Regions from separate parts of the Lamprobacter sp. genome, predicted to be linked through region 1. Evidence: predicted binding sites of a transcription regulator. Region 1 holds the regulator's gene; each other region holds the start of a gene.

What was found. The regulator FNR, encoded in region 1, switches genes on or off when oxygen is low (the NO sensors DNR and NnrR bind a similar motif). The targets are predictions, from matches to a motif close to TTGATNTANATCAA.
Region 2: a site for FNR is predicted at 6,881-6,894, ahead of VBE63_RS05165 (phytoene desaturase). Genes of this name have one in related genera too.
Region 3: a site for FNR is predicted at 3,784-3,797, ahead of hemN (oxygen-independent coproporphyrinogen III oxidase). Genes of this name have one in related genera too.

The regions. Positions count from the first base shown of each region.
Region 1 is NZ_JAYESN010000026.1:42,041-52,786, reverse strand. Features, by position in the region: gene fba (class II fructose-bisphosphate aldolase) at 1-541, shown strand, start outside; gene queE (7-carboxy-7-deazaguanine synthase) at 649-1,302, shown strand; gene VBE63_RS09280 (transglycosylase SLT domain-containing protein) at 1,365-2,471, opposite strand; gene VBE63_RS09275 (class I SAM-dependent methyltransferase) at 2,611-3,378, shown strand; gene rnhA (ribonuclease HI) at 3,368-3,847, shown strand; gene dnaQ (DNA polymerase III subunit epsilon) at 3,894-4,637, shown strand; gene fnr (fumarate/nitrate reduction transcriptional regulator Fnr) at 4,749-5,507, opposite strand; gene VBE63_RS09255 (sulfur globule family protein) at 5,808-6,209, opposite strand; gene VBE63_RS09250 (CTP synthase) at 6,467-8,161, shown strand; gene kdsA (3-deoxy-8-phosphooctulonate synthase) at 8,161-8,994, shown strand; gene eno (phosphopyruvate hydratase) at 9,072-10,352, shown strand; gene ftsB (cell division protein FtsB) at 10,428-10,721, shown strand; gene ispD (2-C-methyl-D-erythritol 4-phosphate cytidylyltransferase) at 10,718-10,746, shown strand, end outside.
Region 2 is NZ_JAYESN010000012.1:43,554-54,299, forward strand. Features, by position in the region: gene VBE63_RS05140 (monovalent cation/H+ antiporter subunit D) at 1-113, opposite strand, end outside; gene VBE63_RS05145 (Na+/H+ antiporter subunit C) at 110-439, opposite strand; gene VBE63_RS05150 (monovalent cation/H+ antiporter subunit A) at 439-3,249, opposite strand; gene VBE63_RS05155 (GTPase/DUF3482 domain-containing protein) at 3,276-4,718, opposite strand; gene VBE63_RS05160 (DUF2868 domain-containing protein) at 4,715-6,721, opposite strand; gene VBE63_RS05165 (phytoene desaturase) at 6,989-8,530, shown strand; gene VBE63_RS05170 (phytoene/squalene synthase family protein) at 8,574-9,653, shown strand; gene VBE63_RS05175 (hypothetical protein) at 9,656-10,009, shown strand; gene VBE63_RS05180 (UDP-2,3-diacylglucosamine diphosphatase) at 10,117-10,746, opposite strand, start outside.
Region 3 is NZ_JAYESN010000010.1:17,412-28,157, forward strand. Features, by position in the region: gene VBE63_RS04325 (tRNA(Met) cytidine acetyltransferase TmcA) at 1-401, shown strand, start outside; gene VBE63_RS04330 (class I SAM-dependent rRNA methyltransferase) at 340-1,530, shown strand; gene bchJ (bacteriochlorophyll 4-vinyl reductase) at 1,643-2,245, opposite strand; gene hemN (oxygen-independent coproporphyrinogen III oxidase) at 2,259-3,626, opposite strand; gene puhE (putative photosynthetic complex assembly protein PuhE) at 3,826-4,617, opposite strand; gene puhC (photosynthetic complex assembly protein PuhC) at 4,633-5,136, opposite strand; gene puhB (photosynthetic complex putative assembly protein PuhB) at 5,235-5,933, opposite strand; gene puhA (photosynthetic reaction center subunit H) at 5,930-6,703, opposite strand; gene VBE63_RS04365 (BCD family MFS transporter) at 6,731-8,206, opposite strand; gene bchM (magnesium protoporphyrin IX methyltransferase) at 8,209-8,919, opposite strand; gene bchL (ferredoxin:protochlorophyllide reductase (ATP-dependent) iron-sulfur ATP-binding protein) at 8,942-9,937, opposite strand; gene VBE63_RS04380 (magnesium chelatase subunit H) at 9,934-10,746, opposite strand, start outside.

The sequences.
Region 1 (10,746 bases):
GGAAGAGGCGGCCAAGTTTGTTGCCGATACCAAGGTTGACGCCCTGGCGATCGCCATCGGTACCAGCCATGGCGCCTACAAGTTCACCCGTCCGCCGACCGGCGACATCCTGGCCATCGAGCGCATCAAGGAGATCCATGCCCGCATCCCAGATACCCATTTGGTCATGCACGGCTCCTCATCGGTGCCGCAGGAGTGGCTGAAGATCATCGACCAGTTCGGTGGCGCCATGGGCGAGACCTACGGCGTGCCGGTCGATGAGATCGCCGAGGGCATCAAGAACGGCGTGCGTAAGGTCAACATCGACACCGACCTGCGCATGGCCTCGACCGGCGCCATTCGCCAGCATCTGGCCGAGAACCCGAAGAACTTCGACCCGCGCAAGTATCTTGCGGCCTCAACCAAGGCCATGAAGGAGATCTGCCGGGCGCGTTATGAGGCCTTTGGCACCGCTGGCAACGCGAGCAAGATTCGTGCACTCTCACTCGAGGCCATGACCGCGCGTTACGCGAGCGGTGAGCTTGACCCCAAGGTCAACTGATCCTAGGTCGCGTTCTTGGCGATCGCAAAGGGCGCTTCGGCGCCCTTTTTGCTGCTGGCCATGCAATGACAAGCAACCTTACCAACACCGGCTCGGCGAGTGAAGCCATGGCTGCTGTCTACCAGGTCAAAGAGGTGTTCCATACCTTGCAGGGTGAGGGCGCGCGCGCTGGCCGCGCGGCGGTGTTTTGCCGCTTTTCGGGCTGTAACCTCTGGTCTGGACTAGAGCCTGACCGGGCGAGCGCAACCTGTCGCTTTTGCGATACCGATTTTCGCGGCACCGATGGCCCTAGCGGCGGGCGGTTCGCCGACGCCGAGGCACTCGCCGACCATATCCAGGCGCAGTGGCAGGCTGTTGCCGGAGGCCGGGCCCGGGAAGCTCGCTACGTCGTCTGCACCGGCGGTGAGCCGCTACTGCAGCTCGACGCGGCCTTGCTTGCCGCCCTCCATGAACGCGACTTCGAGGTTGCGGTCGAGACCAACGGTACGCGGCTTGCGCCATCTGGCATCGATTGGCTCTGCGTCAGTCCAAAGGCGGATGCACCGCTGGCGCTGAGCTCCGGGGATGAGCTGAAATTGGTGTTTCCGCAGCCTGAAGCACCGCCGGAGCGCTTTGTGGATTTCGATTTCGCGCATTTCTTCCTGCAACCCATGGATGGACCGCAGCGGGTCGAGTACACCCAGCGCGCGATCGACTATTGCAGACGTCATCCACAGTGGCGTCTAAGCCTGCAGCTACACAAGCTGCTCGGTATCCCCTAGCAGAGAGGGTCTGAATGGCTGGGTGTTCTGTCGGTTGCTGAGATCAAGCCCAATGCTGGCCGTTAGCTGCCACCGGCGCGCTGCGCTGCCGATGGCTCGTTTGTCGCCGCCAAGTTCGGTGCCTTGAGCGTACCGCCCTGCGCCAATGCGCTGCGGAGTCTGTCACCGGTACCCGCAGGGACTAAGACCAGGTGTGGGCCGTTTGGCAACGTCTTGCCGCGCTTCAGTCCAGGGTTGAGTCGTTTTAGCTGGGTCAGGGTGACGCCGCAGGCATGCGCGGCCTCAGCGAGATCGATCTGTTGCCCGGACTCGACCACCTCGACCAGCGGTCGATTGGCGATTGCTGGCATGGAAAGCCCGAGCGCATCATGTTCGCGCACGAGCTTCGCGATCGCGAGTAGCTTGGGCACGTAGTTCTCCGTCTCGGTCGGCAGGTCGAGGGACCAGAAATCAACCGGCTTGCCGGCTGCTTTATTGGCCCGCTGCGCCGCCCGAACGCGCGCGGGACCAGCGTTGTAACCGGCCAGTGCGAGCGCCCAGTCGCCGCCGAGCTCGCGATGCAGTTGCTGTAGATAGGCGATGGCCCCTCGCGTCGAGGCCAAGATATCGTTGCGGCCGTCGTACCAGCTGTTTTGTCTGAGGCCCATCTCGACGCCGGTATAGGGCATGAACTGCCACATGCCGGTCGCGCTTTTAGGCGAGACTGCGTGCGGGTTATAGCGGCTCTCGACCTCGGGCAGCAGGGCTAGTTCGGCCGGCAGACCATGGCGCTCGAGCTCTTCAATGATCAGGTGCAGATAGGGCTGCGCCCGCTTGCTCAGATCCGTGAGATAATGGCTGTTCTGCTTGAGTGTGCGCACCGCCCGCTCGACGCGCTCATGATGGTGGATCCCAAGGCGTTCGCCATGACGGACGCGATCCCAGAGATCGCCGCCCGCTCCGCGATCGACATAGCGATGTCGGCTCCTAGTCTTGCCGTCGTCGCGACCGATGACCCGGACGTCGATCGCGGGGCGAACATAGCCGTACTCTCGAGCTGAGACCGAAAAGGTCTGGCCACTACTGGCGATGGTATCCTCGGGCGGCTGGTGGCTGGCGCAGCCGATGAGCTGGAGCGGAAGGCCGATCGCGACGCAGGCAAGCAGGGAGGTTCGAGCAGCACTTTGCATAAAAGACCGAGCAGCGACTGGAGAAAAAGATGCGCTTCGTTCTTGTTTTGTCGCGCTTCGCGGCTCAAATATACGGGAAAACCCGGAGGCTTTCCAGCGCACTTTCCAGCGCAAGGTGCGATCCATGTCGAGCCCTTCAATGATGTCCCGCCAGCAGGACGACAGCGCGGCTCTGGATGACCTTGCTGAGTGGTTCAAGACGCCAATTGGCCGCGAGGTCGTTCAGCTTGAGCGTGAATGTATCGAACGGATGATCGAGAATTCCTTTGGCCATTTTCTGGTGCAGGTCGGCTGCATGAGCGACTTCCGTGGCGCCTTCGAGCATAGCCGTATCCGGTCGCATGTGGTGCTCAGCGAACCCCCCTGCTCGGACTGGTCAGGCTCGCCCCTGCGCGCGAAACCGGCTGAGCTTCCATTAGCGCCGGTGAGTGTTGATGCCTTGCTGCTGCCGCACACGCTCGATTTCGCCTTGCAGCCGCAACGCGTGCTGCGCGAGGCCGAGCGTGTTCTGATCCCGGAGGGGCGTATCCTGATCATCGGCTTCAATCCATTGAGTCCTTGGGGCCTGATGCGTGGGGCGCTGCGCCATCGGCAAGCACCCTGGGGTGGCAATCAGTTAACCTCATCCCGCCTCATCGACTGGCTCGACCTGCTGGGCTTTCAGTTGGAGGTGCGACACTGGTTATTATTTCGGCCACCTCTGCGGTCCGCCTTTAGCCAGCGCCTCAATTGGCTCGAAGAAGCCGGTACACGCTGGTGGCCCCTGTTTGGTGGCATCTATGTGGTGCGCGCGGTCAAGCGCGTGAGCCTTTCCACTCCGCTGCGACCGCGCTGGAGACAACGCCCAGCATTTCTGCCCAGCGGCGCCGTGAAGCCAACCGCCCGTGAAGGTCATCATGTCCGCTAGTCAGTTGTCTGCCGCAAAGGCGCAGAATGAACGCCCAACGGCCGTTGAGGTCTTCACCGATGGCGCCTGTAAGGGGAATCCGGGGCCCGGTGGTTGGGGGGCGTTGATGCGTTATGGCGCACACGAGAAGGAGCTCTTCGGAGGTGAGTCGCAGACCACGAATAACCGGATGGAATTGATGGCAGTGATTCAAGCACTTGAGACCCTCAAGCGGCAGAGCAGCGTGATACTGACCGTCGATTCGCGCTATGTACAGGATGGGGTCGAGCGCTGGATGGCGCGTTGGAAGCGCAATGGCTGGATGACCAAGCAGGGGAGTCCGGTGAAGAACCAGGATCTCTGGCAACGTCTCGATCAGGCACTGGCTGGCCATCGCGTGAGCTGGCGTTGGGTCCGCGGCCACAGTGGACATGCGGAGAATGAGCGTGCCGACCAACTCGCCAACCGGGGCATCCCAAAGCGGGCCTGATCCCCAGGCTCAGATCTCCCAGGCTAAACAGTTTAGGAAGGGTGTGATGCGACAGCTTGTTGTCGATACGGAAACCACCGGGCTTGAGCCCAGCGAAGGGCATCGGGTCATCGAGATCGGCTGTGTCGAGGTGGTTGAGCGCCAGCTGACCAAGGCCAACTTTCACCGCTATCTTCAACCGGATCGCGAGATCGATGCCGGAGCAGTTGCGGTGCATGGGATCTCGAATGCCTTCCTCGCCGACAAACCGCGCTTTGCCGAGATCGCCGAAGAGTTGATTGACTATCTGCGTGGCGCCGAGCTGATCATCCACAATGCCGCGTTTGATGTCGGATTTTTGAATCATGAGCTGAGCCAATGGCGTCCAAATGCCCCCCGCATCGAGGATTTATGCACGGTTGTCGACACCCTCGCATTAGCGCGGCAGCGGCATCCTGGGCAACGCAACAGCCTTGATGCGCTCTGTCGGCGCTACGAGATTGATAACAGTCGCCGCGATTTGCACGGGGCCTTGCTTGACGCCGAGATCCTTGCCGACGTCTATCTGGCGATGACCGGCGGTCAGGTCGCGCTGGCGCTCGGCAGCGAGTCCACCCCTGATCATCACGGCGGGCAGGCCGAGGCTGGGGTCTTACCGAGACGGGTGCGGAAGGACAGGCCGCCACTGCGCATCCTGCGTGCGACAGATCTTGAACGCTCTGCACACCTCGCCCGTCTCCAGGCGATCAACGCTGCGAGCGACGGCGGCTGTGTCTGGATGTCGTTGTCGGGCAAGACCAGAGCACCCTAGGCCCATCGTCCATGCCGGAGTCTTACCTACCTGGGTTCGGCAAACAGACTCCGGTGTGCCGAGGGGCTTGAACCCGGCAAGGCGTTTGAATCTGGCAGGACGGTGCCGCGGTCAATTCGAGCGCTGTTTATGGGCACTGGATGGCGGTGCACCGGCCATCATCTCGAGCGCGCTCAGGTTGAGTACCTCGACGTGCTTGCGATCGACACGGAGCATGCCGTCTTCTTGGAAACGGGTGAAGAGCCGGCTGACGGTTTCGACCGCGAGACCAAGATAGCTGCCGATCTCATGCCTGGACATGCTCAGGTAGAAGTCGGTTGGCGACAAACCACGCTTGCTGAGTCGGCTCGACATGCTGGTGAGGAAGGCCGCGAGTCGCTCCTCGGCATTCTTCTTGCCGAGCAGCAGCAGCATATCGGCGTCCTGCCCGATCTCCTTGCTCAACAGACGATACATCTGGTGCTGCAGCGAGGGGATCGAGGCCGCGAGCTCCTCGAAGCGTTGGAAAGGCACCTCGCAGATCGCTGAGGTCTCGAGCACCTTGGCAGAGCAGGCATGGCAAGACTTGTCGATCGCATCCAGGCCGATGATCTCACCGGGAAGATGGAAACCAAGCACCTGCTCGCCGCCTTCCTCACTCGGCGCATAGGTCTTCACCGAGCCCGTCTTGACGACATAGAGGGAGCGGAAACGCTCGCCACCTCGGAACAGGTGGTCGCCGCGATGCAGTGGGCGAGAGCGTTTGATGATGGAGTCGAGGCGATCGACATCTTCCGGCGCGAGTCCCATCGGCAGACAGAGCTGCGATAGTGAGCAATTCTTGCAGGCGACTCGGATCGTGTCGAACGAGATAACTTTTCGCTGAGTCAAAGCAAGCTTCCAGTGTGTGGTTTAACCGTATTCTGCAACTCAAGTTGACATGCATCAAGCGTCAATCTGATTTGCATACACGCGCGTTGCGTATTGAAATTAACGGTCAGGATTTCGCGGGGCACACGCAAACGCTGTCGCGAGGGGCGGCAAGCGTGACGATGAGGGCGTTACAGTCCGGTGCTCGCTTCCGATCAGGGCCATCTGCGCGCTCGCTGACAGCCCTTGGGCACGGCCGGCGGAAAATAGAAAAAGCCGCGCCGAGGCGCGGCTTGGGCAGAAACGGTAATGAGCCGTTACTTACTTGGCCTCAGGAGCAGCCGGGGCGGCTGGAGCCATCGGCGCGCCGTAAGGCATGCCATAAGGGGCGCCGTAGCCGTAAGGGGCACCATAGCCGTAACCTGGATAGCCGTAGCCATAGCCGGGGTAGCCATAGCCGTAACCGTCGCCATAGCCGCGACCATAGCCATAGCCGCGCCCGCGGCCATAACCCCGGCCACCACCGCTCATGCTCATGTTGAAGTCGCCGTAGCCGTCACCCAACATGTCGCTGAACATGTCGCCCATGCCGTCGCCCCAACCGTTGCCGTAGCCAGGACCACCGTAGCCGGGGCCGCCCCACCATGCCTGGGCAGCGCTCATCGAGAAGGCAGCGCTGGTGGCAATGGCGGCAATGCCCATGACCTTTGCAAACTTGTTCATTGTGATGCTCCGTAAGGGTGGTAAATCGATCCGCCGCAGCCCCTGCGATCTGTGTGGGTCAGCTCCGCGTCGAGCTGCGATGGAGGTCCGCAGAGAACGAACGCCGCGGAGTATACGTGCAGCGGATACTGCTTGTGAAGTCCATGATCGACGCCATGGCATCGGACCTTTCTCGGTCGGAATTGTGAGGTCGCAGCCAATTTGCTACCTTGAGAGGGGTATCCTATCCAGACCCAAGTCGTCTGCCTCCACAGGTCATGCCCAAGTTTATTTTCGTTACCGGCGGCGTTGTCTCGTCGCTCGGCAAAGGTATTGCGTCCGCGTCCCTGGCTGCGCTGCTCGAAGCGCGCGGTCTCAAGGTGACGATGATCAAGCTCGATCCCTACATCAATGTCGATCCGGGCACCATGAGTCCGTTTCAGCATGGTGAGGTTTATGTCACCGATGATGGTGCCGAGACTGATCTTGATCTCGGACACTATGAGCGCTTCCTCCGCACACGGATGGGGCGCAACAACAACTTCACCACCGGCCAGATCTACGAGAGCGTGATCCGCAAGGAGCGCCGGGGCGACTACCTCGGTCGTACCGTGCAGGTGATCCCGCACATCACCGACGAGATCAAGGCGTCGATCCGCCTCGGTGCCGACGAGACCGATGTCGCCATCGTTGAGATCGGTGGCACTGTCGGCGACATCGAATCGCTGCCCTTTTTGGAGGCGATCAGGCAGATGCGGGTCGAGGTCGGCGTCGAGAACGCGCTGTTCATGCACCTCACCCTGGTGCCGTTCATCCCGGCCGCCGGCGAGATCAAGACCAAGCCGACTCAGCACTCGGTCAAGGAGCTGCGCTCGATCGGTATCCAGCCGGACATCCTGCTCTGCCGCGCCGAACGCGACCTGCCAGATGAGGAACGGCGTAAGATCGCGCTCTTCACCAATGTTCCGGAGCGGGCGGTGATCTCAGCGATCGATGCCGATCATATCTACCGCATTCCAATGCTGTTGCACGCGCAGGAGCTCGATGCGCTGGTGGTCAACCAATTCCGCCTCGAGGTTCCGGAGGCCGATCTGTCCGAGTGGCAGCGGGTGCTCAAGGGGCTCGAGCATCCGCAAGAGCGGGTCACCATCGGCATGGTCGGCAAGTACATGGGGCTGACCGAGGCCTATAAGTCGCTCTCTGAGGCCCTGATCCATGCCGGCGTGCAGACCAGCACCCGGGTCAATATCCGTTATCTCGACGCGGAGGAGATCGAGACCAAGGGGCCGGGCTGCCTCGATGGGCTTGACGCGGTGTTGGTTCCAGGCGGCTTTGGCGAGCGTGGCATCGAGGGTAAGATCGGCGCGGTGAGCTATGCGCGCAAGCAGCGCATCCCCTATCTGGGAATCTGCCTTGGCATGCAGGTCGCCGTCATTGAGTACGCGCGCAATGTGGCCAAGCTGGAGGGCGCCCATAGCACCGAGTTCCAGCAAGAGACGCCGCATCCCGTGATCGCCTTGATTACCGAGTGGCAAACCGAACAGGGCAAGCGCGAGACGCGCAATGCGGAATCCGATAAGGGCGGCACCATGCGCCTTGGCGGGCAGAACTGCCGGTTGGAGCCGGGAAGCCTGGCGCGCGCAACCTACGGCACCCCCCAGGTGCGCGAGCGGCACCGGCATCGCTATGAGTTCAACAACCGCTATTGTGATGTCTTGAAAGACGCTGGGCTGCGCTTCTCTGGCTGGTCGTTGGACTCGAAACTGGTCGAGATCGTTGAGATCCCCGATCATCCCTGGTTCGTCGGCTGTCAGTTCCATCCTGAGTTCACCTCGACTCCGCGTGACGGCCATCCGCTGTTCCGTGGGTTCATCGAAGCGGCCTTGGCGTATCAACAGCGCAAGGGCCGCGAGCTGACCGGCACCCATGCCAGTGCATCGCGGCCACTTAAAGGGCCGAAGGAGCTGGTCTGATGCAACTCTGCGGCTACGAGGTCGGCCTTGAACATCCGCTATTCCTGATCGCCGGTCCCTGCGTGATCGAGAGCGAGACGTTGGCGCAGGAGACCGCCGGGCGACTGCAAGAGATGACCCAGGCCTTGGGGATGGCATTCATCTTCAAGTCCTCCTTCGATAAGGCCAATCGTTCATCGATCGACGGTTTTCGCGGCTTAGGTGTCGAGAATGGACTGAAGATCCTTGAGGGGGTTCGCGAGCGCATCGGTGTTCCGGTGCTGACAGATGTGCACGAAGAGACGCCGCTAGCTGAGGTCGCCGCCGTCGTCGATGTATTGCAGACGCCGGCATTCCTCTGTCGTCAGACCAACTTCATCCTGGCGGTCGCCTCGCAAGGACGGCCGGTGAACATCAAGAAGGGCCAATTCCTGGCGCCTTGGGATATGGCGCTTGTGGTCGAAAAGGCGCGTTCAACTGGCAACCAGGAACTGATGGTCTGTGAGCGCGGGGTCAGCTTCGGCTATAACAACCTGGTCTCGGACATGCGCTCGCTGGCGGTGATGCGCGAGACAGCCTGTCCGGTCGTGTTCGATGCGACACACTCGGTGCAGCTGCCGGGTGGCCAAGGGCGCAGCTCGGGCGGCCAGCGCGAGTTCGTGCCTGTCTTGGCGCGCGCTGCTGTAGCGGCGGGCGTTGCCGGCCTCTTCATGGAGACCCATCCGAATCCGGACCAGGCAAAGAGTGATGGACCCAATGCCTGGCCACTAGATCGGATGGCCGAGCTCTTGGGAACCCTTGCGGAGCTTGATCGGCTGGTTAAGATCCATGGATTTCCGGAGCAACGGCTCTAACAGACCCAATCGCGAATCGAGCGTCGCGCTGGTCCCTGAGCTACACCCTTTTTTGCGCTTTCAAAGAGGTTCACCCCATGTCTGAAATCGTTGATGTCCGCGCCCGTGAGATCCTGGATTCGCGCGGTAACCCCACTGTTGAGGTGGATGTGATCACGGCCGAAGGTGCCCTCGGTCGGGCCGCGGTGCCGTCCGGCGCCTCGACCGGTTCGCGCGAGGCCCTTGAGCTACGAGATGGTGATCAATCGCGCTATCTTGGCAAAGGCGTGTTGACTGCCTGTGCCAATGTGAATGGCGAGCTGCGTGATGTGGTCGCAGGCCTTGAAGTGACCCATCAGGAGGCGCTGGATCGGGCCATGATCGAGCTCGATGGCACCGAGAATAAGGCGCGGCTCGGAGCCAACGCCATCCTTGGCGTGTCCATGGCCGCGGCCCACGCGGCCGCGCAAGAAAAGGCTGTGCCACTCTATCAATCCCTGGGTAACGGCGATTATCGCCTCCCGGTGCCAATGATGAACATCATCAACGGCGGTGAGCACGCCGATAACAGCGTCGACTTCCAAGAGTTCATGATCTTACCAGTTGGCGCACCGAGCCTGCGTGAGGCCGTGCGCTGGGGCGCCGAGGTCTTCCATGCACTGAAAGCCGTGCTGAATGGGCGCGGACTGGCCACGGCCGTGGGTGATGAAGGGGGATTTGCGCCAGACCTGCCGAGCAACGAGGCCGCGATCGAGGTCATCCTTGAGGCCATCGAGAAGGCTGGCTATAAGGCGGGGCAGGACATCTACTTAGGCATGGATGTCGCCGCCTCCGAGTTCTACGAGGACGGTGTCTACAATCTGAAGGGCGAGGGCCGCAAGCTCGACGCTGCCGGCATGACCGATCTGCTACTGGACTGGGTTGGCAAGTATCCGATCATCAGTATCGAGGACGGCCTAGCCGAGGGTGATTGGGATGGCTGGAAGGATCATACCGAGCGGCTCGGCGGCAAGGTGCAGCTGGTTGGCGACGATCTTTTCGTTACCAACACCAAGATCCTGAAAGAAGGGATCGACAAGGGGATTGCCAACTCGATCCTGATCAAGGTCAACCAGATCGGCTCCTTGACTGAGACCCTAGAAGCCATTCAGATGGCGCAGAAGGCCGGCTACACCGCCGTTGTCTCGCATCGCTCGGGCGAGACCGAGGACACCACCATTGCCGATCTGGTCGTCGCTGCGGCAACGGGTCAGATCAAGACCGGCTCGCTCTCGCGCACCGATCGGGTGGCAAAATACAACCAGCTGATGCGGATCGAGGATCAGCTTGCGGATGCCGCCTTGTATGCTGGCCGCGATGCCTTCAAGCAACCCTTATGACGCTGAAGGCGCGGCAGCGATGCGGCCGCGCCTGCTGTGGTTCTGTAAAGCTATCGAAGCAGAGGATGTGACTCGATGCGCTGGCTCCTGTTGGTCATGGTGGTCCTCCTCGGGCTCCTTCAGTTTCGCCTCTGGGTAGGCGATGGCAGCCTTGCCGAACTGCATGAGCTGCGCGGGCTGATTGCTGAGACCGAGCAGGAACTGCGTCATTTACAGGCCCGCAACTATGCGCTCGCGGCAGAGGTCGAGGACCTGAAGACCGGCCTTGATGCGATCGAGGAGCGGGCACGCAGTGAGCTCGGCATGATCCAATCCGGTGAGGTCTTTTTGCAGGTGGTTGAGAAGCCGGTCGAGGGCAAGTCACCATGACAGCAGCCCGGCAACATTGGGTTGT
Region 2 (10,746 bases), on a different contig from region 1:
CTGATGGTGCGGCGCAGTGGCGTCGCGCTGCCGCGCAACAGCACCAGCAGGATGCCGATGAGTAAGGGCACCAGGATGGGCGCGATGATCAGATGCTCGCCAAACAGGCTCATGGCGGCTCGTGTCCGTCGACGTGGTCGTTGCCGAGGTCAGCGCGTGCGCGCAGTGACAAGACCACGACGAAGGCGGTCATGCCAAAGCCGATCACGATGGCGGTCAACACCAGCGCCTGAGGCAAGGGGTCAGCATAGTCGGTTCGGTTTGGCTCGAGGATCGCCGGTACACCAATACTCAGGCGTCCCATAACGAAGAGGAACAGGTTCACAGCATAAGACAGCAGCGTGATGCCAAGCACGACAGGAAAGGTGCGTGCACGCAGGAGCAGGTAGATGCCGCAAGCCGTGAGCAGGCCAATGACACCAGAGATGAGGGCTTCCATCAGCTGTTGAGGTCGGGGTTGGGGGGCGCGGCTTTAGGCTGCACCAGGCCAATGCGACCCAGCCGGATCAGAATCACTAGGGTGATGCCGATCACCACCATCATGACGCCGAGATCGAACAGCATGGCCGAGGCCAGCTCGATATCGCCGATGATGGGCAGGTGCAGATGACCGTGAGTCGAGGTTAGGAAGGGGTAGCCGAAAGACCAGCTGCCAAGACCAGTGGCAGTAGCGATGAGCAGGCCCAGACCAATCAGCGGATGCAGCTCGCCAGAGAGGCGCGGCTTGGTCCAGGCGATGCCGTTGGCGAGATACTGCATCATCAGGGCAACCGCGATGATCAGTCCGGCAATGAATCCACCGCCCGGCAGGTTGTGTCCCCGCAGGAAGATGAAGACCGCGACCATCAATGCGAGCGGCAGCAGCAGGCGCGAAAAGGTGGCCAGGATGAGGGGATGGGCATCACTGCTCCAGGGCCGGCCTGCTGAATCACTGAGCGGCGCTGGCAGGTGCAGATCGCGCAGCATCATATAGATACCGATGGCAGCGATGGCCAGTACGGTGATCTCGCCTAGGGTGTCGAAGCCACGGAAGTCGACCAGGATGACATTGACGACGTTGGTGCCACCACCGCCGGGTAAGCTGTTCTCGAGTAGCCAGTTGGAAATGCTGTCGTAAGGGCGGGTCAGCACCGCCCAGGTCAGTAGCGCGGTGAGCCCGCCGCCGAGCGTTGCCAGCAGCAGATCGCGCAGCTTACGCGGCAGCGAGGATTCGCGAGGAGTGTGTTTGGGCAGGAAGTGCAGCGCCAACAAGAGCAGAATGATGGTGACCATTTCGACTGCGAGCTGGGTCAAGGCCAGGTCAGGCGCTGAAAACTTGACGAAGGCAAGCGCGACGATCAGTCCCACCACGCTCAGCATCACCAGCGCAGTCCAGCGCCGCCGGTGCAGGATCACTGTGCCGAGAGCGCCGACGGCGAGGCAGATGGCGGCAGCGATGCTGACCGGATCAAGTGGCGTCAAGGCGGTGCGGCCGTGCACTGGCATGCCCCAAAAGCCGATCAGCAGCATGATGGCCGCGGCGATGAACAGGATCGCCAGCATGAGCTGCAGTGAGCGACGATGGATCAACTGATCGAGTGCGCGACTGCTCCAGAGCAAGGCGCGCTCAAATCGCTCGAACAGGGCGCGTGCATCGATGTTGCTGAACAGCTGCTCGTGCCAGCGGAACAGGGGCTGGCGAATCCAGTAGATCAGCGCCCCGCCGGCCAGCGCTAGCATGCTCATGCCGAGTGCGGGGGTAAAACCGTGCCAGACCTTCAAGCTGTAGTCTGGTGTGGCCTCTTGGAGAACGGCGCCGACCGCCGTGCCCAGCAGTGGCCCGAAGGTCAAGCCCGGAAAGATGCCAACGGCAATGCAGATGACGACCAGCACCTCGACCGGCACTAACATCCAGCGCACAGGGTCGTGGGGTTGCCGGGGCAGGTCGGTTGCGGTGCCGTTGAAGAAGACATCATGGATGAAGCGCAGCGAGTAGGCGACCGCCAGCGCACCCGCAATCGTCGCCAGCACCGGCAACAACCAGAAGCTTTCGGCGAAGCGGGCCATGTAGACGGTCTTCTCGAAGAACATCTCTTTCGACAAGAATCCATTCAGCAGCGGCACGCCGGCCATCGCAGCGGCGGCAATCATCGCCAACAGGCCGGTTTGCGGCATGAACTTCCAAAGTCCAGCCAGGCGGCGCATATCGCGCGTGCCAGCCTCATGGTCGATGATGCCAGCGGCCATGAACAGTGACGCCTTGAAGGTCGCATGGTTCATGATGTGGAACACGCCAGCGACCGCCGCCAAGGGTGTGCCAATGCCGAACAGCAGCGTGATCAGGCCGAGGTGGCTGATGGTCGAGTAGGCCAGCAGGCCCTTGAGATCATGTTTGAAAAAGGCGTTATAAGCACCGATCAGCAGCGTCAGCAGGCCGACGGGGGCGACGATCCAGGTCCAGGCCTCGGAGCCGGAGAGCGCCGGGAACAGCCGCGCGAGCAAGAACACGCCGGCCTTGACCATGGTCGCCGAGTGTAGGTACGCACTCACTGGCGTTGGTGCCGCCATCGCATGCGGCAGCCAGAAATGGAACGGAAACTGGGCCGACTTGGTGAACACCCCGAGCAGGATCAGCACCAGTGCCGGCACATAGAGCGGATCAGCATGGATACTCTTGCCCGCGGCCAGCACCGCGCTGAGGTCGTAGCTGCCGACGATCTCACCGAGCAGGAGGATGCCGCCGAGCAAGGCCAGCCCACCGCCACCGGTGATCGCGAGCGCGATGCGCGCGCCTTGGCGGGCATCCGCACGCTGGCGCCAATAGCTGATCAGCAGGAAGGAGCTGATGCTGGTGAGCTCCCAGAACATCAGCAATTGGATCAGGTTCTCGGACATCACCAGTCCGAGCATGGAGCCCATGAACAGCAGCAGATAGGCGTAGAAACGGCCCATCGGGTCCTGCTCCGCGAGATACCAGCGCGCGTACAGGATCACCAGCAGGCCGATGATGAGGATCATCAGCACAAACAGCAGCGCCAGGCCATCGAGCCGGAAGGCGAGCGACAGCCCGAGCGCCGGGAACCAGTCCAGCTGCCAGATCAGCGTCTCGCCCTGCATCACGGCCAAGCCCGGTACAACCACCAAAGCCAGTGCTGACAGGGCAACGCCACCGGTAACCCAGGCCGACCAGAGGCGGCCGGAGGTCATGGCCCAGGGCGGTAGCATGGCACCGATGAAGGGGATCAGAACGATCAGCGGGAGGCTGTTCATGCGTGGAGGCGGGTTTAGATGCCAATTTAGAGGCTAGCGCGGCTGTCAATCTTGTCGGTCGATAAATCCAGCAGCAGGCCGCATAGGATCTCTCTCACGCGCTGTTCCTGAGCGCAGTGCTTTCCTTTGCGCGCCGCGGCAAAGAACTTGGCTAGAGCCTTATGATCCTCGCTGTCGAGGGCCTCGGTGAAGCCACGTTGCTTCTTCGGGGCCTGATCCGGAACCCGGTTGGGTGCGCTTTCATCGGCGGCTTGCCGGCCATGCGCCCAGTTCATCGCGCGTGCGCAGTAGAGGATGCTGCGGTCGAGCAAGATGAACGGGAAGCGTGGGTTGGAGACCGGACCCAGCGTGAAGCGCTCAACGCCAAGCGTGCGTTGAATATCGAGCTTGGCCAGCTGCGAGGTGCCGAGCACCCCGAGCACACCACCCAAGCCAGCGCCGATGAGGGTGCCGGCGCCGAACGAGAGACCGCCGACGCCAAGGTCGATGGCGCCGCCGGTCGCCGCGCCGGCGGCGGCACTGGCGAGCACCGTCTGATGCCGGTTGAGACCGAGATGGCGCTCGACCTCGTCGGAGAAGAGGTCTTTCACCAGCAGAGAGCCCGGTGGGACGTTCCAGACGTTGTGTTTGAAGTGCCCCCGGATCTCGGCCTGTGCCTCGTTTTCGAGTTTGCGCAGTCCATCCTGCAGGCTCTCGGTGAGGCGCTGGCGAATCGCCTCGCGCTCTCGATCCGAGCCGAGCTCATTCGCCTTGACGATCTTGACTACCTTGAAGGTCAAGGTTTTGCGCAGTAGCTCTAGGATGCTATCCACGCTGTGATCGATGCGCCGCCGCCAGTCGCGCTCGAACGCGCGCACGGTGCCATGCAGCATCGGCTCCCAGCGCTGATCGATGGCCTTGAGGGCGTTCAAGAGGGCGATGCGCTCGGCATAGGTGGCGCGATGCGCGTTGAATTCGCGTACTGAATTGAACGACTTATTCAGCGCATCCTGCCAGGCCGCCATGTGCTTGGTGTTGCTGGTCAGGTTGTTGAGGATGGCCATGCGTGGCCGTCCCGTGAGGCGCAGCAACTCCATTTCGGTGCGGTCTTTCTCTTTGATGCGCTTGGAGCCATCGACCACGAGGATGATGCCGGCGCCATCGGCGAGCGGCTGCATCAGGGCGCAGTCGTGACTGTAAAGCCGGTCGTCGGCATGCGCGTCAAGAAATGCGCGCGGGAGGTCGATCTCAGTTGGATGACGCTGGAACCATTCGAGGATATCGGTCGGATTCTGAAAGCCGGGAGTATCGACGAATCGCATCACCGTCTTGCCATCGATATCAACCGGATATTGGTCGGAGCGCGTCGTGGTGCCCGCGCGCTTATCGATGGCGATGCGGTCGTTCTCGGTCAGCGTCGCCACGACCGACGATTTTCCGGCGTTGGGATGACCAACGATGGCGAGTGTTGGAACCTGCGCTTCTATCATGGGGCCTCATCATCATCAGGCGGCGAGAGCATGACCAGGCGCAAATAAGGATCGCCCATCTGGTCGATCTTGCGCTGCCAATCGGCAAAGTCGAAATCGCTCAGTGGTGGCAGCGGATCATCTTCGTCGTCGTCTGGATCGCCAATCAGCGCCACTAACACCTGGGCCTGCTCGCCAGCGGCGGCGCGGATGCTGCGCAAAAAGCGGAGGTTTTCCGTGATCGGCGGTTGCGAGCCATCCTGGATCAGGGCGATCCGGGGAGGTGGCGCGCTCCAGATCGCATGGCTGATCAGGTCGACAGTCTGATCGGTCATCGCGCGACCACCCCCGAAGGTCGCCGCAGCGGCGACACGCCAGCCGGTCTGGCTGCGCAGCAGCTGCTGCAATCGAGCATGATCCTGTTGCTCCAGCAGGTCGGCGACATCGATGTGCAATAGGAGTATGCAGGCATCGGCATCAACAGTGACCTGCTCCTCTGGGGTTGCCTCAGACTCGGCCGCGATGGGCACGAGGCTGGTCGGATCGCTGATCCTGTCCGGTTGCTCAGGTGGCGTTGATGGAGCTTCAGCTTCCGGCTGGGGTGCTCGTGTCGGCGAGGCGGGCGTCGGCTTGGATTCATCCGCTGCCGGCTGAGGCGCTGGTTGCGGGCTTGGCGAGGGGGATTGCTGAGGCCCGGGTGCTGAGCGCGCTTGTGATGGCTCGGCAGAGGGCCTGTCGGCCTTGCTGGGAGGCGATGTCGGGTTCGCCTCGGTCTTCGGCGGTCGGGGCGCCGCGGTTGGCCTGCTGAGCGGCTTGAGCGGCGCCGGAATGGGCATCTCCAGGCCCTCGCCAGCAGGCACCACTTTGGTTTCGAGGCTCGGCGTGATCATCCTCGCGTAGGGCGCCTGAGCGGACTGATGGGTAAAGGGCAAGGCTGCCAGCGCCCGTCGCTCCTTGAGCCTCGAGAAGCCGAGCAGGACGATGCGCGGTAGCAGGCCGTAGGTCAAGACCGATAGCACCAAGAACCAGCGCCAAGAGCGAAGATGACCGGCGTCGAGCCCGTAGAGAGGGTCTTTTAGGCTGATGCGCGTTCCTGCGATCTGATCCAGCGTTGGCAGGCCGACCCCTTCACCTAGCAGCCAGCTCCAAGGCAGTGCGATCAGGCGCGTAAGGCCTTGAATGGTCTCGGCGCTCACGTTCATCGCCGATCCCCAGCCGAAGCCGAGATCCGCGAACCAGATCAGGGCCATGGTCATCAGGATGGCGCCGATGTTGAAACCGATTCCAAACACCTGCGCTGGAATCAGCACCGGCAGGTAGCTCGCGGGTCCGTAGAGTGCAAAGTTGGCCTGCAGCAGGCCTTGCCTGGTCTTGGCGCGCTCCTGGAGGTCCGGCGGAACATGGGTGACGCGCTGCTTTTGTACCCAGCGCGCGGCTCGGGTGAACAGTGGTCGCAATACCTGGCCCAGAAAAGAGATGTCCTGGGTGGCGCCCTTGACCAGCTTGGAGCGACGGCCATACCAGAGGCTGATCGTGGTGCCGACCAGGATCAGCTGCAGCAACACGAGCCAAAAGAGATACCAAGAGACGTTGACAGGATGATCGCCTTCGTATTGCAGCAGCGTTGAAGCAGCGCCGAGGCCGATGGCGAAGCCCGTCAGGCCCATCGTCATGGCGACAAAGCGTTGCGCACGTTTGAAGGCCTGTCCGGGGAGCAGCTCGGCGATCTCTGCCTCTTCCTGACCTCGGCGCCGCTCGAGCCACCAACGCAGGGCTAGATTCCGATGCCGAGCGGTATGCGCGTCCGTATCGCCGATCACCGGCTCGATCTGTTCCTTGTAAAGACGGCGGTCGCGCTCGGCAAGCTGCTTGCGCGCGGAGGGGTGTTCGCGCAGCAGTTGCTCGTCCTCGCTGACGTAGTAGTCGAAGTCGATCAGGTCCGGGATGCGCCAACGTAGCGATCCAGGCTTGCCAACATGAGCGCCTTTTTGAGTTGGCGCGAGACGCCTGAGATGAAACACCATTGAGGTAAAGCGTGCGACTGACCGTTTAAGAGGGCTTGCCCGGATGGCTTAACAGGGCGGTGCGTCCAGCATGAGGGCGCCGCCGATCACCAACTGTGGGCGCAAGGTATACCGCCCTTGGTCTGTGGATCAAGCGCCACACCTCCCTCGGTACCTCGCTTGATACAGGGCAATCGACGTGAACGAATTCCATGGTCGATGCTGGCACATGGAAAAATCCGGCTGCTATACTGTCATGCATGATTGACATCAGCGCGAGTTGACACTTTGACCACCGATCCACCCCCAGCCGGGACCATTGCAGCGCATGCGCTGCATCCAGTGCGCAAGCCTCACGCCGTGATCATCGGCAGCGGCTTCGGCGGACTCGCTGCGGCGATCCGTTTGGGTAAGCGCGGTTATCGGGTCACCCTAGTCGAGAAATTGGATGCCCCGGGTGGTCGAGCCTATGTGCACGAGATCGATGGCTTCAAGTTCGACGCCGGCCCAACCATCATCACCGCCCCCTTTCTGCTCGAAGAGCTTTGGCAGCTGTGTGGCCGCAGCTTTAAGGATGAGATCGACCTGCGCCCGATGGACCCCTTCTATCGTATCCGTTTCGATGACGGAGTGGTATTCGATACCAATGGCGATGCCGATGCGATGCGCGCACAGGTGGAGCGTATCGCGCCTGAGGATGTTGCCGGCTATGACCGCTTTATCAAGGCGAGCGAGGAGATCTTTAAGGTCGGCTTTGTCGAGCTTGGCCATGTCCCCTTCACGGACTGGCAAGATATGGCGCGCATTGTGCCTAAGATGGTCGCGCTGCGCAGCTACCGCAGCGTTTATGCAATGGTCTCGCAGTATGTGAAGAACGAGCGGCTGCGCGTGGCGCTGTCGTTCCACCCGCTGCTGATTGGCGGCAATCCGTTCACTGTCACCTCGATCTACACGCTCATCTCCTACCTTGAGCGCCACTGGGGCGTGCACTCGGCCATGGGCGGCACCGGCGCCATCATCAATGGGCTGGTCGATCTGATACGCGGACAAGGCGGAGAGCTGCGCCTGAAGGCCGAGGTCGCTGAAATCACCGTCGTCGCGGGCAAGGCGACTGGCGTCAAGCTGAAGGATGGCGAGCAGATTGCCGCCGATGTGGTGGTCTCCAATGCCGATGTCGCTTGGACCTACAAGCATTTGTTGCCGGGTATCGAGCGTCAGCATTGGACCGATCGCAAGCTCGACAAGGCGCGCTATTCGAACGGGCTGTTCGTCTGGTACTTCGGCACCAAGCGCCGTTATGAAGACGTGAAGCATCACAGTATCCTGCTCGGGCCGCGCTACAAGGGTCTGTTGAAGGATATCTTTGATCGCAAGGTGCTGGCGGACGATTTCAGTCTCTACCTGCACCGGCCTACCGCGACCGATCCATCGCTAGCGCCCGAGGGTTGCGATACCTTCTATGTGCTGGCCCCGGTACCGCACCTGGATGCCGATATCGACTGGTCGGAGCGCGCAGAGCCCTATCGGCGCGCGATCTCGGCCTACCTTTCCGACACCCTGCTGCCTGGTCTTGAGGATGAGCTGGCGGTGTCTTTGATCACCACACCTAAGGACTTCGAGCAGCGTCTCTGCTCGGTCAAGGGTGCGGGGTTCAGCCTTGAGCCGGTGCTGATGCAGAGCGCCTGGTTCAGGCCGCACAACAAGAGCGAAGAGGTCGAGCACCTCTACATGGTCGGCGCTGGTACGCACCCGGGGGCGGGTGTGCCCGGCGTCATCTCGACAGCCCGAGTACTGGATACGGTGGTCCCCGATGCCTCTGTTTTTGCGTGAAACCCAAACCTCAGAAGCAGCTGATCTCGCTGCTTGTCGGCAGATGCTAAGTACCGGCTCCAAGTCGTTCTTTGCCGCATCTTTCTTCCTGCCGAAGATGATCCGCGATCCAGCGGCGGCGCTCTATGCGTTCTGCCGTGTCGCCGACGATGCGATCGACGAGCAGTTGGATCAACAAGCAGCCCTCGAGCAGCTGCGTGAGCGGCTCGATCGCGTGTATCAGGGTCGACCGTTGCCGCTAGCTTCTGATCGTGCCTTTGCGGCCACGGTCGAGCGCTTTGACGTGCCGCGTGCGCTGCCGGAAGCCTTGCTCGAAGGTTTCGCCTGGGATGCGGAAGGACGTGCCTACGAGACCATTGAAGGCGTACTCGACTACTCAGCGAGGGTCGCCGCTGCGGTAGGCGCGATGATGACCGTCATCATGGGGGTGCGGGCGCCGAGCGTACTGGCACGCGCCTGTGATCTCGGCACGGCCATGCAGTTGACCAATATCTGCCGCGATGTCGGTGAAGATGCCCGCAATGGTCGCGTCTACCTGCCCAAGGCCTGGCTGCGGGCGGAAGGCTTGGATGTCGAGGCCTGGTTGGCCAATCCGACCTATAACGATGCCGTTGGCGCCGTCATTAAGCGGGTGCTGGACCTGGCGGAGGAGATCTATCAGCGCGCCGAATCCGGCATCGCAAAATTGCCAGTACCCTGCCGACCCGGTATTTACGCTGCTCGTCTGCTCTATGCCGAGATTGGTCGCGAGGTGGCACGCAACGGTTATGATTCCGTGACAACGCGCGCGGTTGTGCCGCCGGGTCGGAAGGTGACACTCTTAAGCCGAGCGGTTGTGGCGACCCCCTTCCCGGGCCGAAGCTGCGAGGAACAGGCTCTGCCTGAGAATCAGTTTTTGGTCAGCGCAGCGGCGGCTAAGGCGCGTCCGGAAAGGTCTAGGGCGGTGGTTTTAGGATCTGGCCAGGGTGCCAGTCAGCGCCAGGCCGTTCAAGAGAGTCCGCAATCGGTCGGTGAGAAGTTGATCTGGGTCCTCGATCTATTTGCGACCCTCGATGAGCGTCAGCGGATGGCGTCCCTCGGTCAGGATGGCGGTCTGATGCGGGTGTCTACTGGAGGAGGTTAATCGTGAGCTATTACATTGGCTTTGTGGCGCTGCTGCTCGGCGTTTTCTACTTTTGGCGCAGCGCGCAGCATCGTAAGCAAGTGATCAGCGCCCGCGAGCGGGCAAGCGCCAATGGTGGTCAGGTTGAGATCGATCCTGTCTGGTCCGCAATGGGCGTCTCCTTCATGCCCTTCATCCTATTCTATGGGGCCTTCGCGTCGCTATTGCTGATCGGTGGCTTCTTTCTCTCGGATCTGAAGATGTATCTCTCGCTGTTCGATCTGTTCGGGCTTTTGACACTGATCGTCGCCTATACCGGCTGGATCTTGATTCGGACCCATTACAACAAGCTGGGGCTGGATTTCGCGAGCGGCTAGGGGCTCATCAGGCCGAGATCGCGCTATGCAGAGACCGGTTGCTTGGCGCTCACTGCTCATCGTTGAACGGTTTTGCATTGGCGCGAAGCACTGCTCTAAGGGCTCATCTAAGGGCGCCTGCTCCAGGGCTCTCGCCGCCAACTACCCGCCTGATAGACCAGAATCTCGCCGCAGTCGTCGTGCCAGTCGGAGAGCACCTGCCGCAGGACTGGCTGGCCATCCAGATGGATCAAATGGTCCCGCGGCCGATGGGTATGGCCGTGGATCAGCCGCCGGACCTTGAAGCGACGCATCTGGCGGATGACGGCGCTGTCATTCACATCCATGATCTCCTCGGGCTTGGCCATCATGGCCTCCTTGCTGCGCTGGCGATAGCTTGCGGCGATGCGGCGGCGTTTGCTCAGGGGTGACCAGAGAAAGAGTTGTTGCGCGATCGGATTGCGCACCCGCCGGCGAAAGCGCTGATAGGCCAGGTCGTCGGTGCAGAGTCCATCTCCATGCATCAGTAAGACGGGCTCGCCGCTGAGCTGGATCAGGCAGGGGTCGGGGATCAGTTCGCAGCCGGTCGTCCGGGCAAACCGCCGGCCGAGCAGAAAGTCGCGATTGCCATGCATGACCAGACAGCGCCTATGTTGTGCCGTCAGGCGCTGGAATGCGAGGCGCACCTCGGGTAATGGGTCGTCATCATCCCCGATCCAGGCGTCGAAGAGGTCGCCCAGAATGTATAGTTCGCTGGC
Region 3 (10,746 bases), on a different contig from region 1:
GCTCGCCTGGACCGCCCGCAGCAGCAGATCAGCGGCAGATCGATGCCTTCGCCAATGCTCATGCTAGTCTTGAGGTCGCGCTTCCTGCGCTCGAGCGTCTGGTTCGAGACCGGCTTGCCGTCTCGACAGACAGCGGGATCAAATGCCGGCTCTCAAGGCGGCAGCGTGATCTGTTGATCCTGAGCATCCTGCAACGACGCCGCGTCGAGGCGGTGGTCCGCGCCCTTCAACTGAGTGGCCGCGCCGAGCACTTGCGGCAGTTGCGCGAGGCCGTCACCGCGCTACGCTCAATCGGCAATCAGGATCAGGTTGATCACAACAATAGGAGCCCTCAAGCCCATGACCCCGACCAAGCTGCAATTGAAGAAAGACCAGGAACGCCGTCTGTTAGCGGGACATGACTGGGTCTACAGCAATGAGATCGACACCGATCGGACACCGCTGAAGCCGCTCGAGCCCGGCCAGCCCGTGGAAGTGTTCTCAAAACGCGGGCGTTGGCTCGGCTATGGCTATGCGAATCCACGCTCGTTGATCGCGGTGCGCATGACCAGCCGCCAGCGGGAGCATCCGCTGAGCCCCTCATTGTTCGTCGAGCGTATTCATCATGCCCTGGCACTACGTGAACAGCTCTATCCAACCCCGTTCTACCGGCTGATCCATAGTGAGGGCGACGCCCTGCCCGGTCTGATCGTCGATCGCTATGGCGACTTGCTGGTGGTGCAGATCACCACCGCCGGCATGGAGCGCGAGCGCGGCAACCTGCTTGCGGCACTCGAGCAAGTGGTCCGCCCAACAGGCATCCTATTGCGCAATGACACCGCCGTGCGCGAGCAAGAAGGGCTGGAGCAGGGGATCGACTGGGTGCTCGGCGAGGATCAGGGGGAGATCGAGCTCAGCGAGGGCGGCCTACGCTTCCAGGTCTCGCCACAATTCGGTCAAAAGACCGGCTGGTTCTTCGATCAGGCCGACAACCGGCAGCAACTGCATCGTCTCGCGCCGACCGGCGCGGTCCTCGACTGCTGCTGTTATCTCGGTGCCTGGGGCTTACAGGCTGCCGTTACTGGCGCGCGCTCGGTCACTTGCATCGACAGCGCCGCCAGCGCACTCGCAGCGGTGCACGCCAACGCGGCGCTGAACGGTCTGCAAGCGCGCGTCAACAGCCTACAAGGCGATGCCTTTGATGCGCTGCGGGCGTTGCGCGATGACCAGGCCCGCTTTGGGATGGTGATCCTCGATCCGCCAGCCTTCATCAAGCGTCGCCGCGATGAGGCCGAGGGACAACGTGCCTATCAGCGGCTGAATCGGCTTGGACTCGAGGTGCTCGAGGCTGGCGGGCTGTTGCTGACCTCGTCCTGTTCCTTCCACATGGGACGCGAGGACTTTCTACAGACGGTGCAGCAGGCGGCGCGGCGGGCGGGACGCCGGCTGCAGCTGATCTTCACCGGCAGCCAGGGACCGGATCACCCGATCCATCCAGCGATTCCAGAGACCGCCTACCTGAAGATGCTGGTACTGCGGGCATTGGACTAAACCCCTCATCAAGCGCTTCCCGATTTCGGGCCCGCTGTAAGGCTGATCATCGGGAAGTCGAGACGAGAAAGCTTGTTCGTCCGGCCCCAGTCAGCGTGATGACATGGGCGCGCTAGGGCCAACGCATCTCAAAGATGCAGGCGTCGGCGCCCATGGCCTGACATTGGCTTTCGGTGACCTGGGTCCGGCGGTTGACCAAGGTCGTGAACAGCCGCTCAAAGGCACCGCGGTAGAAATCGCACACCGGTACATCGGCTTGGCTACCACGGCACAGCGGACAGTCTTGGATGCGCACACGCACCGGCCGACCAATGGTATAGCTGAAGTCCCCGCTACCGGAGAAAGTCCAAGCATGTTTGCCAACGGCCTTGAGCAGCATGCGACTCGCCACTCCCGGCGGCAGGAGCTTGAGGATGCGCTGGGCTGGCTTGGGGATACGGTGGGCGAGCAGATAGTCACCGGTACGCAGGCCGGCATCATGGCCGATGCAACGGGCGGCTTCGGCATCTAGCTCGGCCCGGAGCGCCTGCTGCAGTGCGGTGACATCACGCTCGTCGACCATCGTCTCCGGCGGATCAGCGAGATAGTGCCCGAGCCCGGCCGCGGCGAACACCTCATCGGCCGAGCCACGCGCTGCCATCAGTGCCTCGGCGATCCGCGTGATGGCGTTAGGACCGATACGGACAACGCCTTTGCTGTTGTCGAGAGGGCTCATGTCGAGAGGGCTCTCATAGCGAGCGCGAGAAGTGCCAGCGAGAGCGATCCCACTCGAAGTAGGCACCATGCTCGCTGCAGAGGGTACGCAAGAAGTAGCGTCCCGAGGGGGTGATCCGCAAGCGATCAGGTTCGATCTGGACAAGGCCGTCGGCGGCGTAGCTGGCAAGCCGCGCGTATTCATCGTCGAGGCAGCCTGCCGCGATCTCGGCCGGTAGCTCAAGGTTGCAGATCATGTGCTCAATCGCATCACGTCGACGCCGGTCGCGGTCGCTCACCCGATGTCCGTGCGCGACCGGCAGCTCGCCGCGCTCGACCCGCGCCGTCCAGGTGTTGATATCGACCTCGTTTTGTACACAGAAGCCACCAACGTCGCCAATCGCTGCGCTACCGAAGCCCAGCATGTGGTCGGTCTCGATGCCGGTGTAGCCAATGCAGTTCCGGCGCAGCCGCCCTTCCTCCTGCGCAATCGCAAGCTCATCGGTATCCAGCGCAAAGGCATCCAGCCCAATCCAGGCGTAACCAGCCGCTGTCAGGGTGTTGACGGCGCGATGAAACAGCACCTGTCGCTCTGTCGCCGAAGGCAAACGATGCGCGTCGATGGCGTATTGATGGGTTCCTCGGGCGGTGGTGCGAGCATAGCCGAAACAGGCGATGCGATCTGGAGCCAGCTCGACGATCGCGTCCAAGGTGTCTTGAAAGCTCGCCTCGGTCTGCTCGGGCAAGCCATAGATAAGATCAAAGCCAATGGCATCGAAGCCGGTCTCGCGCGCCATCGCGTAGACATCGCGAATGAGATCGATCGATTGCAGGCGTCCAATCGCACGCTGAACCTTTGGGTTCAGGTCTTGAACACCAAAGGTCACGCGCCGGTAGCCTAGCGCATGCAGCAGATCGAGCTGACCCGCCGAGGCGCGGCGAGGATCGCATTCGATCGAGAGGTCGGTATCGGGGATGATGCGGAAACGGCGCTCGATGATCTCGGTCAACCGCGTCAATTGGGCGTCGTTCAGGTAGTTCGGCGTGCCGCCAGCCAGGTGCAACTGCAGCACATCATGATCGGTATGGAGCTGCTCGGCAGCCAGGGCCATCTCTCGATCCAGGCCGTCGAGGTAGCGGTCGATCCAGAGCGTGTCGTGCGTGACCGTGGTATTACAGGCGCAGTAGAGGCAGCGTCCGGGGCAAAACGGGATATGGATGTAAAGCGAGAGGGTCTCGTCTGGATGCTGGGCGATACTGCTCAGGGCTTTCGCATACTCTGCGCTATCGAGCTTATCGATCCAGTCCGCTGGCATACTGGCAGATTGGGCGTAGCGCGGCCCCAGCTCAGCGATTCGGGCCAACTGTTGTGGCGACACCTCCGTTGGCGCAAAGTTCGACATGAGATAACCTCAGTGATGCGGGGGGCGAAGGAAAGCATAGCCACACAGCTCCTTGATCCGCATGTTCGTTATCGATCCGGATCTGACCTCTGCGGACGCGGAGACACCGACTGCGTCGCCGTGCCGGTAAACTTAGTGAAGCGGCGTCGTTGAGGCGTTGACGCACATCAACGCGCAGGCTGATCCAGCACATTCTAATCTACCGATTTCCAACTCGGCCCGAGTTCGCTCGATCGCCCGAGGTGGTCACCCAACGCCAGAGTGCCGCATCGGCGAGCGGCAGCACCAGGAACCAATGCTCAAGAATGGCTAGCGCGAGTAGGGTTGCGGCAAGGATCAACGAGACCCCTGCAAAGCAGGTGGTCGACAGTTCCAACGCCGCCTCAACCAGCAACGACATGACCACTGTCGCCACGCTGACCGAGACCGGAAACAGCAGGTTCATCGGCCGCTTGCGCAGATAGCTCGTAATGAAGCGCACATGGTCCGGAAGCCAGTCCTCATTTAGGTTTGGAACCCCTAAGAAGAGGTTCAGCTTTGCGCTCCAGCGCATCAGCCAGAGGATCACGAAGGCCCAGGTGCCAACCTGGTTAGCCGCATCCCAGGTTACCCCGACCAGCAGCGCAGCAATCAGGAGCAATAGAAGCTCATGGTAGATACTGGTGCCGAGGGCGAGGCGGAACCGGCGCCAGCCTCTGCAGCCAGGAGGACAAGGTTGCTTATGCGGGCCGGTGACCAAGCCCATGAAATAGACCATCTCGAGCCAACCCCAGACAAGAACGCCAGCGGTGAAACCGAGATAGGCGCCCCAGAGGTCGTGACGGTCGCGCACCAGAAAAATCACCCCGACCAGTAGGATCATCAACGCTGTTGCAGCGATCAGGCTAGCGCGATAGGTGCGCGGTGGCAGACCATTCAGATAAAGAATAACGCCGGTACTGAACCACCAAAGGAACAACGCGTAGCCGATCGCTAGGGCATAGCTCGACATCCAGACGTTGACCCCTCAGTCGCCAGCGTCCGTGGCAACCACATCGGCAAGTGGCTTAGGCTCGGCGCGCAGGAGCTTAGAAAACGAGGCCATGTTGGTCGGACCAAAGGCACGAAGATCGATTTCCGTGCCGACGCTCGGATCGCGAAACACCAAGCGACCATCCTCCAGCAGCGCGAGCTGGTAAGGGGCATCGAGCGGCAGATCACGGGCGTTACGATCACGTACCATGCCCCGCATCACCCCCATCGCGAAACCATCGACCCCAGACTCCATCAGACCCACCACAGCGTCGCGATCGGCGCCGTTTGGCCCCGGCAAGGTCGCCATGGTCAGGCCCCCACCAAGCTCCTCGAAGACCAGCTCACGGGCCTCAACCACTGGCGCGAAGGGCATTTCGACACCACCCACCCCCGTCAGCCGGACCATTGCGGCCGCTGCGATGACGAAAGCGATCAGCAAGGCCGCGCCGATCAACACGCCGCGCGGGAAGGGGCGGCCCTCAAATGGGTCGCTCATCGCTGTACTCCTCGGCGCAAGATTGGGCGCAAGATTGAGCGCAAGATAGAAGGTGAAAAGCCATCCCGCTCAACACCTGTAGAAGCACCGGTAAGCGATCACTGACCGCCAGCCTCAGCCGCGGATGGCTCCATTGCCGGACTTTGGACGGGGGCCTTGGACTCAGGATTGGAATCCATCCCCTGGGCATGGGTCGTCTCGACCGCTTCCGCATTCTCAGCGATCGCCGAGCGCAGCGCTTCCGCCAAGAGGTCCGCCACCTTGGCCGCTTCTGGAATGCTGCGCAGCATCGGTTGCGCTTGCGTGAACCGCCAGGGACGCACGTTGGGCCACATGATGAAGTAGTTGACGCTCTGACCTTCGGTCAGGACCAGCGGGATATCACCCGATCGGTCCGGATAGGTCCGCAAGCCGGCACTCTCGACAATCTTGAACGGGATATTGACCGCCATCGGCAAGGCGACGCCAAATCGAATCACCAACCGTCGGTCGGTAATGCTATAGACCGTCGAGCGACTGTAGAGCCAGGCCAGCAGCGCCAAAATCCCCACTGCCAGCCCGCCCAGCAGCGCCAACCAGAGCGTTGCCAACACCGCCTCCTTCAGACCTGCCCCACTGCTGATCATATAGACAAAGCGCAGCAGCATGAGCAGCCCGAAGTAGAAGGCGACGGTGCGGACATAGAACGCACGCCTGGCCAAAACGCGCCAGTGTGGCGCGCCCTGCCAACGGAGCGCCTCCCCAGGGGGGAGGTTCTCCGGCAAGCCGTGAACCGGCTCGAAGGCAAACTCACTCACAGAAACGGCTCCGCGCGCTCTGGAGTGGCATACAGGGTTCCGCCGCCGTAGTAAGCGGTGACCATATCTTCTTCACGCATGGTGATCTGGTCATAGCTCTTCAGGGTCGGCACGCCGGCGAACTGAGCACCGGTAATGGCGTTAACGTCCACATAGCCTTTCTTGCCTTTGACCACACACATAGTGATCGGCAATAAGACCCGCTTGCCACCCGCCGCCTCGAGCTCGAGGTAACGGATCTGCGGCTCGGACTGATCGACCCAGATCTCCTTCACGACACCGCCTTGCGCGCCGTCACAACCCTTCACGGGCATACCACGAGGATCAGGATCTTTGTCCACGACCTCAAAGTGCTTGGCAAGCCGCATCGGGGCAATCTTCGGCCGACCATCTTCGGTCAGATCCGGCTCATCCAAACGCATCGCATAGGAGCCAGGGCCAACATTGGCCTTCATCGGATCACCAACCGGTGCCAAAGGCGCACCCGGGAACGGAGCGATCGGCTCGGCGTTGATCTTGTACTGTGGCTGTTCTGGACCAGGCTTGACGACCTTGGTGCCGGTGTGTGGCATCAGGAAGGTCTTCGGCTTCGGCATCGGCGGGAAGCCTTGCATCATTTTCACGCTGCGCAAGCGTTGGGACTCAACCGGGTAGCCTTCACGTTTATCTTCACGACGAATCCAGAAGATGAGCGCGAAGAAGAAGAACCAGAACACTAAGAGTGTGAGTTGGGCAACATCGATGTAGTTGGTAATCGCACCAGTGGGCATCGGATAACCTCCGTTGGCAAGGTGACTTTAGGGAAGCTCGGTCAATCCGAACTTCGAGGAAGACCGCGCAGCATGACCGCCCTTGAGGGCAAGCGGTCCGATAGCGATCAGTGTGGCGAAGAGCAGCAAGATCTCCAGGTTATAGACAAAGGCATAGCCGACGGCTTGATTCTGAATCAGATCTTCGCCGAAGGCTCCCGAGGAGGTGATGGTGGTCACGAGATCGCGGATCGTGCCGCCGAGGAACATCGCGAGACCATAAGCAGTGGCTTGGACCGCGCCCCAAGCCCCTAGCGCAAGGCCGCTACCCTCGGCATCGGCCAGGTTCATCGCAGCGGTTAGGGTGCCAACCGCAAACAGCCCACCACCGAAACCGATCAGCAGTGCACCGAAGCGGAATAGCAGCGGCGAGCCGAGTGGGTCGGCGGCAATGACCGCGACGAAAGCGAGCATACCGACCAGCGCCCCCGCGACCGAGATCCGGTAGTAGTCGACGCTGCGAGCGAGTAGATAACCGGACAGGCCAAAGGCGGTGAGCGTGCCAAAGGCCCAGATCGCCGTCAGGCGCGTGGTCTGCGAGACCGTTAGACCGAGTACCTGACCACCGTAGGGCTCGAGCAGGATGTCTTGCATCTGAAACCCAGCGGTGCCGAGTCCGAGTGCAACCAGTAATCGTGCCGCATCACCGGCTTGGATGAAGCGCGCCCAAGTCTCGCGGAACCTTGGCGGCGCCTTGTGGGCCGCGCGATCGGCCTTGATCTGCTCAGCGCGCTCGCGATTGATCGATTCCTGCTTCCAGAGCGCGATCATATTCAGCGCGACGGCCACGAGCGCCGTGCCCTGCAGTACGCCGATCAGGCGCCCATTCGCCTGACCAACGCTCATCTCGTCAAAACCGCTGAGTAGTGCGCCGAACGCGAGCGACGCCACCAACATGCTGAGGTTCAGCACCACAAAGAGCAGCGCAATGACCCGCGGACGCTTGTCCTCAGTGGAAAGGTCGGTCGCGAGGGCTAGACCAGCAGTCTGCGTGGTATGCAGGCCGGCGCCGGCGATCAGGAAGGCGAGTCCAGCGGCGAGCCAGGTGACAAAGGTCGGCACGCTGCCACCTTCGGCCATCAGTAGCAACGCAAACGGCATGATCGCTAGGCCGCCGAACTGCATCAGGGTGCCGAACCAGATGAAAGGCACCCGACGCCAGCCGAAGGCCGATTCATGGATATCGGATTTGAAGCCGATCAGCGCCCGGAACGGGGCGACCAGCACGGGGAGCGCCACCATCAATCCGATGAGCCAGGGCGGCACGCCCTTCTCGACCACCATGACACGGTTCAGGGTCCCGTACAGCAGGACCATCATCATGCCAACCGAGGCTTGAAACAACGCCAAGCGGAGCAGTCGACCGAGCGGCAACTCTTTGGTTGCAGCATCTGAGAACGGTAAAAACTTCGGCAGAACCTCTTGATAAAAGAGGCGCTTGAGCTCACCCATCGAGGCCGACATCGCTAGTTGATCTCCGTGCAGCGGCGCAGTTCGAGCGCCTGCGAGGTATAAAAGCCCTTAGCGACCCGCTCGCTGCGGCCAATCTCCCAACCATCAAACCAAGCCGACGCTCGGAGACGAGCCTGCATCATCGACTCAGGGATCGGGATGATCGCCGGCGAGCGATCACTGCGGGGAAAGAACTGACCGACGGCGTGCATCAGCGCCAGTGCCGGTGTGCGTGGTGCATAGGTAAACAGCACCGAGGTGCGCGCGCGCTCGACAAAGCCAGCAACCACATCCAGCGCGTCTTCAAGCTCGTAATGGATGAGGCTATCCATCGCCACGATGTGATCGAAGTCGCCTTGTTCGGGTGCCAACATGTCGCCGACCGCGAATTCGATGCGCCCCGGCAGATCGCTCGGCAAGCGCTTACGCGCGTGCTCGATCAGTGTCGGCGAGAGATCTACCGCGTAGACCTCGGCGCCGCGCCGTGCTGCCTCGACCGACAACAGACCGGTGCCGCAGCCGGCATCGAGCAGGCGCTTGCCACTGAGATCGGTCGGCAGCCAATCCAGCAAGGTCGCGCGCATCCGATCGCGGCCGGCGCGCACGGTGGCGCGGATGCCGCTCACCGGGGCATCCGAAGTCAGCCGCTTCCAGGCCTCAACCGCGGTGCGGTCGAAGTAGGACTCGACCTGATTACGGCGTTCTTGATACGAAAGGTTGGGCATCATGGTTACTCGGTCGCGGCGCTCAATCGAAGCCCAGGAAATCAAACAGATCGCGATCACGCATCGGCGTCACCTCGAGCGGCGCGGGGCCTGCCAACAGTGTCTCTGCGAGCTGCAGGTACTGCTGCTGGGCATGCGCCACATCCGGATCATCGGCATCCATCTCGAACAGGGTCGCCTTGCGCAGCCGCGAGCGGCGGATCACATCCAGCGCCGGCAGATGGGCCATGGTCTTGAGACCGGTCGCGGCATTGAAGCGATCGATCTGATCGGTCTCGTCGCTACGGTTGGCGATCACGCCGCCGATGCGCACCTTATAGTTCTTGGCCTTGGCCAGGATCGCCGTCGAGATGCGATTCATCGCGAAGATCGAGTCGAAGTCGTTGGCGGTGACGATCAACGCGCGGTCGGCATGCTGCAGCGGCGCGGCAAAGCCACCGCAGACGACATCGCCGAGCACATCGAAGACGACGATATCGGTGTCATCGAGGATGTGATGCTGCTTCAGCAGCTTCACGGTCTGGCCGACGACATAGCCGCCGCAACCGGTGCCGGCCGGTGGTCCACCGGCCTCGACGCACATCACGCCGTTGTAGCCGTCGTAGACGAAGTCTTCGAGCCGCAGCTCCTCGGGGTGAAAATTGACCGACTCGAGCACATCGATGACGGTCGGCACCAGGCACTTAGTCAGCGTGAAGGTACTGTCGTGCTTCGGATCACAGCCGATCTGCACCACCCGCTTGCCAAGCTTAGAGAAGGCGACCGAGAGGTTGGAGCTGGTCGTGCTCTTGCCGATGCCGCCCTTGCCGTAGACCGCAAACACCAACGCCTTGTCGATGCGCTCACTGGGGTCGAGCTGCACCTGCACGCTGCCCTCGCCATCGAGCCTGGGGTCGGCGCCCCTAGGCACACCGCGCTGAGCATCACCGCAGTCGGGTGCATCACAGTCGCCCTGAGCAGGCGCTGCCGCCGGCTTGCCGCCACCGTAGATCGTGGTTGGCAGATCATCGAGGGTCATGCAGCGACTCCTTCGGTAATGCCTTCGAGGCGGTCTTCGAGTTCTTCACCGGCCTGGCGCAGGGCTTCCAGGGTCTCGGCGTCGGGTGCCCAGTAGTTACGCTCATGGGCCTCGATCAGACGCTGCGCGACCTTGGCCGAGGCGGTCGGATTCAGCGCGGCGAGGCGCTCGCGCATCTCCTCATCGAGCACGAAGGTCTCGGTCATGCGCTGGTAGACCCAGGGCGCGACCTGGCCGGTGGTGGCGGACCAGCCCATGGTGTTGGTGACATGGACCTCGATCTGGCGCACACCCTCGTAGCCGTGCTCAAGCATGCCCTCGTACCATTTCGGGTTCAGCATGCGGGTGCGGGTCTCCAACGAGACCTGTTCGGCCAGCGTGCGTACCTTGCCATCGCCGCGCGTCTGATCACCGATGTAGACCGGCACATCGCCGCCCTTGGAGCGACTCACCGCGCGACTGATGCCGCCGAGGGTATCGAAGTAGTGATCCACGGTGGTGACGCCCAATTCGACCGAGTCGAGATTCTGGTAGGCGAGCTGCACATCGCTGAGCACGCTCTTTAGCAGCTCGGCCTGACGCACCGGTGCTCCGGCGCGGCCATAGGCAAAACACTTACGGCGGGTATAGGTCTCGGCCAGTTCGTCTTCCTCGTCCCAACCACTGTTATCGATCAGATGATTGACATTAGAGCCATAGGCGCCGTCGGCATTACTGAACACGCGCAGCGCGGCAGTCTCCAGATCGCAATCATGAGCCTGCTGATAAGCCAGCGTGTGCTTACGGACAAAATTCTGCTCCACTGACTC